4 regions of the Arthrobacter sp. B1I2 genome follow, and region 1 is predicted to be linked to each of the others. Evidence: riboswitches for the same ligand, from Rfam matches in the RefSeq annotation. Region 1 holds a riboswitch; each other region holds the start of a gene.

Evidence for each region. Region 1 has a riboswitch for thiamine pyrophosphate ahead of QFZ57_RS06485 (ECF transporter S component). Riboswitches for the same ligand answer to the same signal wherever they lie in the genome.
Region 2: it holds a riboswitch for thiamine pyrophosphate, as region 1 does, so the genes downstream of both, thiD (bifunctional hydroxymethylpyrimidine kinase/phosphomethylpyrimidine kinase) here and QFZ57_RS06485 (ECF transporter S component) in region 1, are expected to answer to the same signal.
Region 3: it holds a riboswitch for thiamine pyrophosphate, as region 1 does, so the genes downstream of both, thiC (phosphomethylpyrimidine synthase ThiC) here and QFZ57_RS06485 (ECF transporter S component) in region 1, are expected to answer to the same signal.
Region 4: it holds a riboswitch for thiamine pyrophosphate, as region 1 does, so the genes downstream of both, thiO (glycine oxidase ThiO) here and QFZ57_RS06485 (ECF transporter S component) in region 1, are expected to answer to the same signal.

The regions. Positions count from the first base shown of each region.
Region 1 is NZ_JAUSYC010000001.1:1,398,500-1,400,692, reverse strand. It holds gene QFZ57_RS06490 (ABC transporter ATP-binding protein) at 1-724, opposite strand, end outside; partial or broken gene QFZ57_RS06485 (ECF transporter S component) at 724-1,348, opposite strand; TPP riboswitch at 1,416-1,556, opposite strand; gene QFZ57_RS06480 (heme-degrading domain-containing protein) at 1,639-2,181, shown strand.
Region 2 is NZ_JAUSYC010000001.1:2,935,273-2,937,465, reverse strand. It holds gene thiD (bifunctional hydroxymethylpyrimidine kinase/phosphomethylpyrimidine kinase) at 1-1,202, opposite strand, end outside; TPP riboswitch at 1,210-1,307, opposite strand; gene QFZ57_RS13660 (Rne/Rng family ribonuclease) at 1,458-2,193, opposite strand, start outside.
Region 3 is NZ_JAUSYC010000001.1:2,842,042-2,844,234, reverse strand. It holds gene QFZ57_RS13200 (amidohydrolase family protein) at 1-618, opposite strand, end outside; TPP riboswitch at 697-804, shown strand; gene thiC (phosphomethylpyrimidine synthase ThiC) at 800-2,193, shown strand, end outside.
Region 4 is NZ_JAUSYC010000001.1:2,480,597-2,482,789, reverse strand. It holds gene thiO (glycine oxidase ThiO) at 1-1,235, opposite strand, end outside; TPP riboswitch at 1,229-1,347, opposite strand; gene thiE (thiamine phosphate synthase) at 1,375-2,109, shown strand; gene QFZ57_RS11630 (RNB domain-containing ribonuclease) at 2,146-2,193, shown strand, end outside.

The DNA of each region.
Region 1 (2,193 bases):
CGGCCGGATCGGTGTCGGAGCCCGGCTGCAGGACCACGATCCGGTCCACCAGGTCCTTCCACACGGACACCCGGTGCTCAACCACCACCAGCGTGGCCCCGGTCTTGTCCAGGCAGCGCGCCACGGCGTCGCGGACCTCCAGCACCCCGTCCGGGTCCAGGTTGGCGGTTGGCTCGTCCAGCAGGATCAGTCCCGGGCGCATGGCCAGGATGCCTGCCAGCGCCAGGCGCTGCTTTTGCCCGCCGGACAGGGCCGACGTCGGGTGGTCCAGCGGGAGGTGGGACAGGCCGACGTCGGCGAGCGCCTCGTGCACGCGAGCCCAGATGGCGTCGCGGGGCACCGCGAGGTTTTCGGCGCCGAAGGCGACGTCGTCCCCTACCCGCGACAGGACCACCTGGGTCTCGGGGTCCTGCTGCATAAGTCCGGCGCGCCCGCGCTGGGCGCGGGGCACGGCGCCGTCAACCAGCAGCGACCCCGACTCGTCGGCGTCCCCCGCCTCGCCGCCGTCGTCGTTGATATCTCCCAGCACCCCGGCGAGCGCATGCAGGAGCGTCGACTTCCCGGCACCCGAAGGGCCGAGCAGGAGCACCCGCTCCCCGGGCCTGATATCCAGGTCAAGGGCACGGACGGCAGGCTTGGTCCTGCCGGCGTGCCGCCAACCCCAGCCACGGGCGGTGACAGCGGCGGGCCGGACCGTGGCCGCGGCGTCCTGGGCGGGTGCCATCAGGAGAAGACTGGCTCCGCGGCAGCCTTGCGGGACGCGAAGGAGCTCAGCACGCCGGTACGTGCCAGGCCGCGGGTGGCAACCCACGACAGGGCGCCGGCGATGATGGCTCCGGAGATCATGCAGAAGACAATGTAGGCGAGCTTGTCTCCGCCGGAGTAGGCGATGTTCCAGCCCCAGGGCGCAAAGGAGTCGTTCAGGCCGCAGAACAGGCCCGACGCCACACCGGCCAGCAGGGACACGGGCAGGTTGAACTTGCGGTAGACAAAGATCGCGAAGATGATTTCTGCGCCCAGCCCCTGGACGAAGCCCGAGAACAGGACGGACGCGCCGTACTGGGAACCCATCAGGAGCTCGCCGGTGGCCGCGACCGTTTCGCAGAACAGTGCAGCTCCGGGCTTGCGGATGATAAGCATTCCCAGGACGCCGGGGATCATCCAGCCGCCGGCGATCAGGCCGGTCAAGGGCGGGTAGGCCGCGGTTCATCGGCACGGATACTGCGGCCGCGCCCTGGGACCAGGCCCAGAAAATGACGCCGCCGGCGATGGCCACCAGCGCGGCGACCACAATGTCCACGACGCGCCAGGACTTACTGGTGGTCTTCTTGATTGATGCAGTGCTCATGTAATCCTCCTGGGAAACAGGAGGGGAAAGTGGATCCCGGCTGACGGTGTTTGCCGTGCAGCCGCGACACTTTGAGAACTCGACTCCCTTGCGCCGGTACTAACCGGATCAGGTTCGAGGGTCTGCGGCTGTCCGCACTCTCAGCGCCCACCTGCGGTGCCCGGCTCTTGCCAGGATGTCCGACGGCGGCGCTCCCCTGTCGTTTAAGTGTTGCTTTTGGTTTGGGTAAGGCTTTTTTCGCCCGCTTTGGGCGTGCTCAAGTTTACACCTGGCGGGGTAGATTGTGGCCCATGACTGCCAATCCCCCGCATGTGACCGAGTTCGATCCTGATTCCCCCGACGCCCAGCCGGAGGGGTCCGTGGAGGCGCTGATCGCCCGTGTCGAAGCCGAAGTCCGGGAGCTCCAGTTTCCCGGCTTCAGCCTGGATGACTCCCTGAACCTCGGCCTGCTCCTGGTGGAACTGGGCAAGGAGCGGTCCCTTCCCATCGCCATCGATATCACGAAGGGTGAGCAGGTGCTGTTCCATGTGGCGCTGCCGGGCGCTACCCCGGACAACGAACACTGGATCCGGGCCAAGCAGCGCACGGCCGCCCGGTACGAGGTGCCGTCCCTCCTGGTGGGACTGCGGGGCAGGCTGGGCGGTGGCCGGATTGAGGACAACGCCTGGTTTGACCAATCACGGTATGCGGCACACGGCGGCGCGTTTCCGGTCTATGTAGCCGGGGTGGGCGCGGTGGCAACGGTCACCGTCTCCGGGTTGCCGCAACTGCAGGACCATGACCTGGTGGTGGAGGCGCTGCGTGACATTCTTGGGCCGGCGCTGGCGGATTAGGAGCTGAAGGGA
Region 2 (2,193 bases), 1.5 Mb from region 1:
AGGTGGTCAACGTAGGACTTGGTGACGGGGCCCAAGCCGGTCTGGGCCGGGCGGGTGCTGAGCCACGACCGGTGGAGTTCGGATTCCACTTCAAGGCACTGCTGCGCGGACCGGGCCCAGAACAGCTGGTCGGCCTCCGAGGGTGCCAGGGCGCTGGCCCGCGCCAGCACCCGGGAGTAGCCGTTCAGGTAGAGGGCATCCTGGGCCAGGTAGTAGGCAAAATCCGTTTCGGCAAGATCGCCTGAGACCAGGCCGTGGATAAAGTCCAGCGCGTAGATGTCCGCGAGGTCCTGTTGTGCTTCCGCCCACAACCGGGCCGCGAAGCCGCCTTCCGCCAGGACCGGCCGCACATGGTGGAAATGGTGCACGGGGCCGTTGCCCTGGCCTACCTCCAGCTGGCCGGAGTTCTCAAGTGCGCCTGCCAGCCAGGGCTTGACCGTCCGCAGCGATGCTTCCCAGTCCCCCAGGCGGGCCTGCACCGTGGCCATTGCCGAGGACAGAGAACAGCCGGTGCCGTGGCTGTTGCGGGTAGCGACCCGGTTGCCCTGCACTTCCACCACTTCCTGCCCCAGAAGGCCCACGGTGTTCACCAGCGCGTCCGGGCAGGCCAGGCCTGCCAGGTGGCCACCCTTGACCAATACTGTGGCCACGGTGGCATCCGCCAGGCGCCTCCCCTGGTCCAGCGCCGCGTCCCAGCTTTCCGCCGGGTCCGCGCCCACCAGTATGGCGAGCTCGGGCAGGTTGGGGGTGATGAGGTGTGCAAGGGGCAACAGGTCCCGCAGGGCAGCTTCGGCGGACTCCTTGAGCAACCGGTCGCCGCTCGTGGCCACCATCACGGGGTCAAGGACCACGACGGCGGGACGGACCTTCCCGAGCCATTGGCGGACAGTGCGGATCACCGCCTCATCACCCAGCATGCCGATCTTGACGGCGTCGATGCTGATGTCATCACTGACGGCATCCAGCTGCTGGGCCAGGAAGGCTGCCGGGGGAACGTGGACAGCCTGCACGCCCCGGGTGTTTTGGGCCGTGAGGGCGGTAATCGCAGCCATGCCGTATCCGCCGTGGGCGGCGATGCTTTTGAGGTCCGCCTGGATGCCGGCTCCGCCGGACGGGTCGGAGCCGGCGATGGAGAGGACGCGTGGGACGTCGCGGCCCACGGGCAGCGCCGAAGGATCACCGGATGCAGTTGGCAGGGGCATGGAAAGGGTCGACGACAAGAGACATCCCTTCGCCGGTACTAGCCGGACAGGTTCAACGGGTCTGGATCTCAGCCGGCCTTCTGCGCGGCACCCCGTGTCGATTTTCCAGCCTAGCTGCTTCGGTGCCGGCCGCGGCAAAGTGACGGGCCGGGCACGCAGAAAGTCCCCGCTCCGCTGACCTTTCCCCCTGCACTTCGCGGGGGGAACTGTCCACACAGCGGGGACTTCCTGGGTGGCGTGTTGACCCAGCCCTGGCTAAAGCTCCGAAGCCGGGACTCCTACGCCCAGAATGATGGGCTCCTCCGACTGCCTGCCCTTATCCGCCGGCGCTGCTTTATGGGTGTCCGGGGCCTTGGCTGCGTGCGAATGGCCGGTACTGGCCGCCTGGACGCTCTCGTGGTGCTGGACGGCGGTCTCGTTGGCGGCACCCTGGGCACGGCTGGCAGCGCGGTGGCGCCGCGGCCTGCGTTGCCGGGACTGCTCCAGCGTGTGGTCGGAGTAGTCCTTGTCAGCCGGAGCGGCCACGGTGGCGGGGGATGCCACTCCCCCGTCAGCCTGCCGTTCGGGCCCTGCCTGTTCGGCTGCCTTCACCGCATCTGCGGCCTTGGCGGGCGCGTTCTCCATGGGGGAAGCCGGCTGGCCGAGGTGGGCGAACGCTTCCGCGAGGCGGTCCAGGGTGAGGGCGGGCCTGGGATGCTGCTCCTCCGCGTGTTCCACGAACGGAAGCGGGACTTCCTCGCCGCCGAAGGTCAGGACAGCTGCGGGACGTGCGGGGGCATCGGCGTCGTGCTTCTCCTCTGCAGGAGCAGGAGCAGCAGCAGGAGCCGGTGCAGGCTCGGCCAACGGCGCCTGCCGGGTTGCCGCCACCTCATCGTCGTGCAGGTGGGCCGCGTGGGCGGCAGCGGCGATGTTAGCAAGGGCAAGCCGGGTGGCTTCTGCCTTGGCGTGCCGCTCGGCATCTGTCGGGTCCGGCAGGACGGTGTGGACCTGG
Region 3 (2,193 bases), 1.4 Mb from region 1:
CTCGACACAGTCGATCCCGGCGTCCAGCACCTGGTCCAGGGTGTCCTCGGCAAAGCAATGCGCCGTGACCCGGGCACCTTCATCATGAGCAGCCTGGACGGCGTCACGCACGACGGCGGCGGGAAAGGAAGGCGCCAGGTCACCAACGCTCCGGTCAATCCAGTCCCCCACCAGCTTGACCCAGCCGTCGCCGTCGCGCGCCTGCTTTCGCACAGCCTCAACGAGGCCCTCCGGCTCAACCTCCTCGGCAAAGCCGCGCAGGTACCGGCGCGTCCGGGCGACATGCCGTCCGGCACGGATCAGCACCGGGAAGTCCCGGCCGCCCTGCATCCAGCGGGTATCGGCGGGTGAGCCGGCGTCCCGGACCAGCAGTGTCCCGGCGTTCAGGTCAGCCAGTGCCTGTTCCCGCGCAACGGCGGGTTCGACTGGCCCGGCGGGCCCCAGCCCGATGTGGCAGTGGGCATCCGCGAAGCCGGGCAGGACCCATCCATCGAGCACCCGGTCCGGAGGGGCGGCGGGCCGGCGGAACGTGAGCCTGCCGTCCACTGACCAGAGCCCGTGCCGTACTTGGTCCGGTGCGGCCAAAACGGGACCGCGAAAGTGAATGATGCCTGCCATTCCGGCTCCTTTCGATGCCCGGACAGGCTAGCACCCGCAATGTGACGGGGCGCTTCCGCGGCCCTGTGGTAGCTTCGATCCTGACCACACGGGTGCCCCTGCAAGGGCTGAGATCGGGCTGACGCAGCCTGCGACCGTTGAACCTGTCCGGGTAATGCCGGCGAAGGAAGTGAGTATTCCCTTGAGTACGCAAAACACCCAGTTGAACCCTGCCCACGTGCCGGCCGCCGGGGAGTCCGGCACTGCATCGGCACCGCAGGTGACCCAGTCCCTGTCGTCGCATTCGTTGGCGTTCATTGAAGACGCCGGGTCCGGAATCCGGGTACCGGTGACGGAGGTCGCCCTGGAGCCGTCCCCCAACGGCCAGCCGAACGCGCCCTTCCGGACCTACCGGACAGCGGGGCCCGGCAGCGACCCCGTCCGCGGCCTGCAGCCCTTCCGCTCGGCGTGGATCGCGGCACGTGGAAACACGGAGGCATACAGCGGCCGGGAGCGCAACCTCCTCGACGACGGCCGCTCGGCCGTGCGCCGCGGTGCTGCCTCGGCGGAGTGGAAGGGCGCGCAACCGGTGCCCCGCCGCGCCGTCGAAGGCAGGACCGTGACGCAGATGCACTATGCCCGGCAGGGAATCATCACGCAGGAGATGCGCTTCGTGGCGCTCCGCGAGAACTGCGACGTCGAACTGGTCCGCAGTGAAGTAGCTGCCGGCCGGGCCATCATCCCCAGCAACATCAACCACCCTGAGTCCGAGCCGATGATCATCGGCAAGGCATTCCTGGTGAAAATCAATGCGAACATCGGCAACTCGGCGGTCACCAGTTCTATCGCCGAGGAGGTGGACAAGCTGCAGTGGGCCACCCAGTGGGGCGCGGACACCGTGATGGATCTTTCCACCGGCGACGACATCCACACCACCAGGGAATGGATCATCCGAAACTCTCCGGTTCCTATCGGGACCGTCCCCATCTACCAGGCCCTCGAGAAGGTCAACGGGGAAGCCAACGCGCTGACCTGGGAGATTTTCCGGGACACCGTGATTGAACAGTGCGAGCAGGGCGTGGACTATATGACCATCCACGCCGGCGTGCTGCTGCGGTATGTCCCGCTCACAGCCAACCGGGTGACGGGGATTGTCTCGCGGGGCGGCTCGATCATGGCCGGCTGGTGCCTGGCCCACCACCAGGAGAACTTCCTTTACACGCACTTCGACGAGCTGTGCGAAATCTTCGCGAAGTACGACGTCGCCTTCTCCCTGGGTGACGGCTTGCGTCCAGGTTCAACGGCGGACGCCAACGACGCGGCCCAGTTCGCGGAACTGGACACGCTTGCCGAGCTTACCCAGCGTGCCTGGAAGTACGACGTGCAGGTGATGGTGGAAGGGCCCGGCCACGTTCCCTTCCACCTGGTCCGCGAAAACGTCGAGCGGCAGCAGGAACTCTGCAAGGGGGCGCCGTTCTACACCCTGGGACCACTCGTGACTGATGTTGCTCCCGGCTACGACCACATCACCTCAGCCATTGGTGCCACCGAAATTGCCCGTTACGGCACCGCCATGCTGTGCTATGTCACCCCGAA
Region 4 (2,193 bases), 1.1 Mb from region 1:
GGCGTCGCCGGCCTGGAGAACCGGCCGGGGCTGAAGGGTGCCCAGCGGGGATCGGCTTTTCCGTCCAGCAGTTCCGTGCAGATGGCGGCTGCGGCCGGAGTGAGCAGGACGCCGTGCCGGAAGAACCCGGTGGCAATGATGAGCCCCGGGACGTGCCCGGCGCCTTCGCCGGCGGAGCCAGGGGCCGCCGGCACCCGGCCCAGCAGCGGCGCATTGTCGGGGGTTCCGGGCCGGGCGCGGGCGGTGCACTCCAGGAGTTCCAGTTCAGCGACGGCGGGCAGCAGCGCCTGCGCATCCCGCAGCAGCTGGTACACGCCCCCGGCGCTGACGGCATCGGAAAGGGCGTCCTCCCGCTGCGTGGCTCCGATCACCACGGTTCCGTCCTGCCGCGGGACGATGTACACCGGGATGCCGTGGACCAGGCCCCGCACCGTGGCGGTCACCAGGGGCTGAAGGTGCCGGGGAACGGCAAGGCGGAGGATGTCCCCGTGCACGGGCCGCAGGGGCAGCTCCAGGCCGCCGGGAAGGCCGCCGAGCGCCCCCGCCTGCAGGCCGTTGGCTACCACGGTTTCCCCCGCCAGGACCGTGCCGCCGTCCGCGAGGCGGGCACCGGCAACCGCTCCGCCCTCCCACAAGAGCCCGGCTGCCCGCTCCGGCACGGCATATCCGTCCACCGCCCCGGCAACCGCCAGTTCCGGTTTCTCCTGCACGGTACCGGCCAGGGCCAGCCGCAGTGCCGCTACCAGCCGCCGGGGATCCACCTGGTGGTCGGCCGGGGTCTCCAGGGCGCAGGCAATGGCCGGGCTGAGCAGTGGCTCGCGCTGCCGGGCCTCCCGCACGGTCAGCGGTTCCACCGCCAGCCCGTTGGCCTGCTGTACGGTGCGCAGGTCCATCAGCGCGCGGCGGTCGGCTGCGTCGGCACCCACGGCGAGGGTCGGCGTCGTAAGGTATCCGGGGTCGGCGCCCGTTGCTCCGGCGACGCCGGCGGCGAACCCGGGCCAGCGCGAGGATGCTTCGAGCATGAGTTCCAGGAGGTCTTCCTCCTGGTAGTGCAGTTCGCTGACCGGGGCCAGCATGCCGGCGGCGGCCCAGCTGGCACCGGTACCGGGCGCGTCATCGATGAGGACGACGGAGCGTCCGGAACGCTGCACCTCCCACGCGATTCCGTGGCCAACCACTCCCCCGCCGATGACGGCGACGTCGGCCCGGACGGTGGGTGGGGTGGGGGTACGCATATGGGTTCCTTCCCTACGCCGGCATTACCCGGATCAGGTCAAGCGGTCGGCTCTGACGCCCTCTCAGCCCGGCGCTTTGTGACAGCTGCCGCGGGCTCCCGCAGTACCAGCCCAGTTTAGAGGAACTAGGCTTGCAGCCATGAATGTGTCCACCCCATCCTTCCCCGCGGGCCACCGCCCTTCAGCCACCGAAGTTGTCAATGCCCGGGACAGCGACGCCCTCAAGGCAGCCCGGCTGTACCTCTGCACCGATGCCCGCCGGGACCGGGGTGACTTTGCGCAGTTCGTGGACGCCGCGTTCGCCGGTGGCGTGGACATCATCCAGCTGCGCGACAAGACCATCGAGGCTGCGGAGGAACTTGACCTCCTGGCGGTGCTGAAGGAGACCGCGGTACGGCATGGCAGGCTGTGGGCGGTCAATGACCGGGCGGACATCGCCGTATTGTCCGGGGCGCCGGTGTTCCACATCGGCCAGAAGGACCTGCCATTGGCAGCAGCGCGGACGCTGGTTAACGGAAACGCCGCCATCGGACTCTCCAGCCACACCACCGGACAGGTGGACGCGGCACTGGCAGCAACTGCCGGCCCGGCCGGGCTGGACTACTTCTGTGTGGGTCCCGTCTGGGCCACGCCCACCAAACCGGGCAGGACCGCCGTCGGACCCGGACTGGTGAAGTACGCGGCCGAAGCTTCCCGGCAGGCGGCGGATCCGGTGCCATGGTTTGCCATTGGCGGCATCGATCACGGAAACGTCCACCAGGTGGTGGACGCGGGTGCCCGCAGGATCGTGGTGGTCCGCGCCATCACCGAGGCCCCCGACCCCGCCGCCGCTGCCGCTTCCCTCCTCGACGCGCTGGACGCCACCGGCTCCTGATGCCATATCGGTGGACTTGGAGCTACGCTGATTTTTGTGTCACATCATCGGCTGGCCCCCAACGTCCATGACCACAGGAACGCC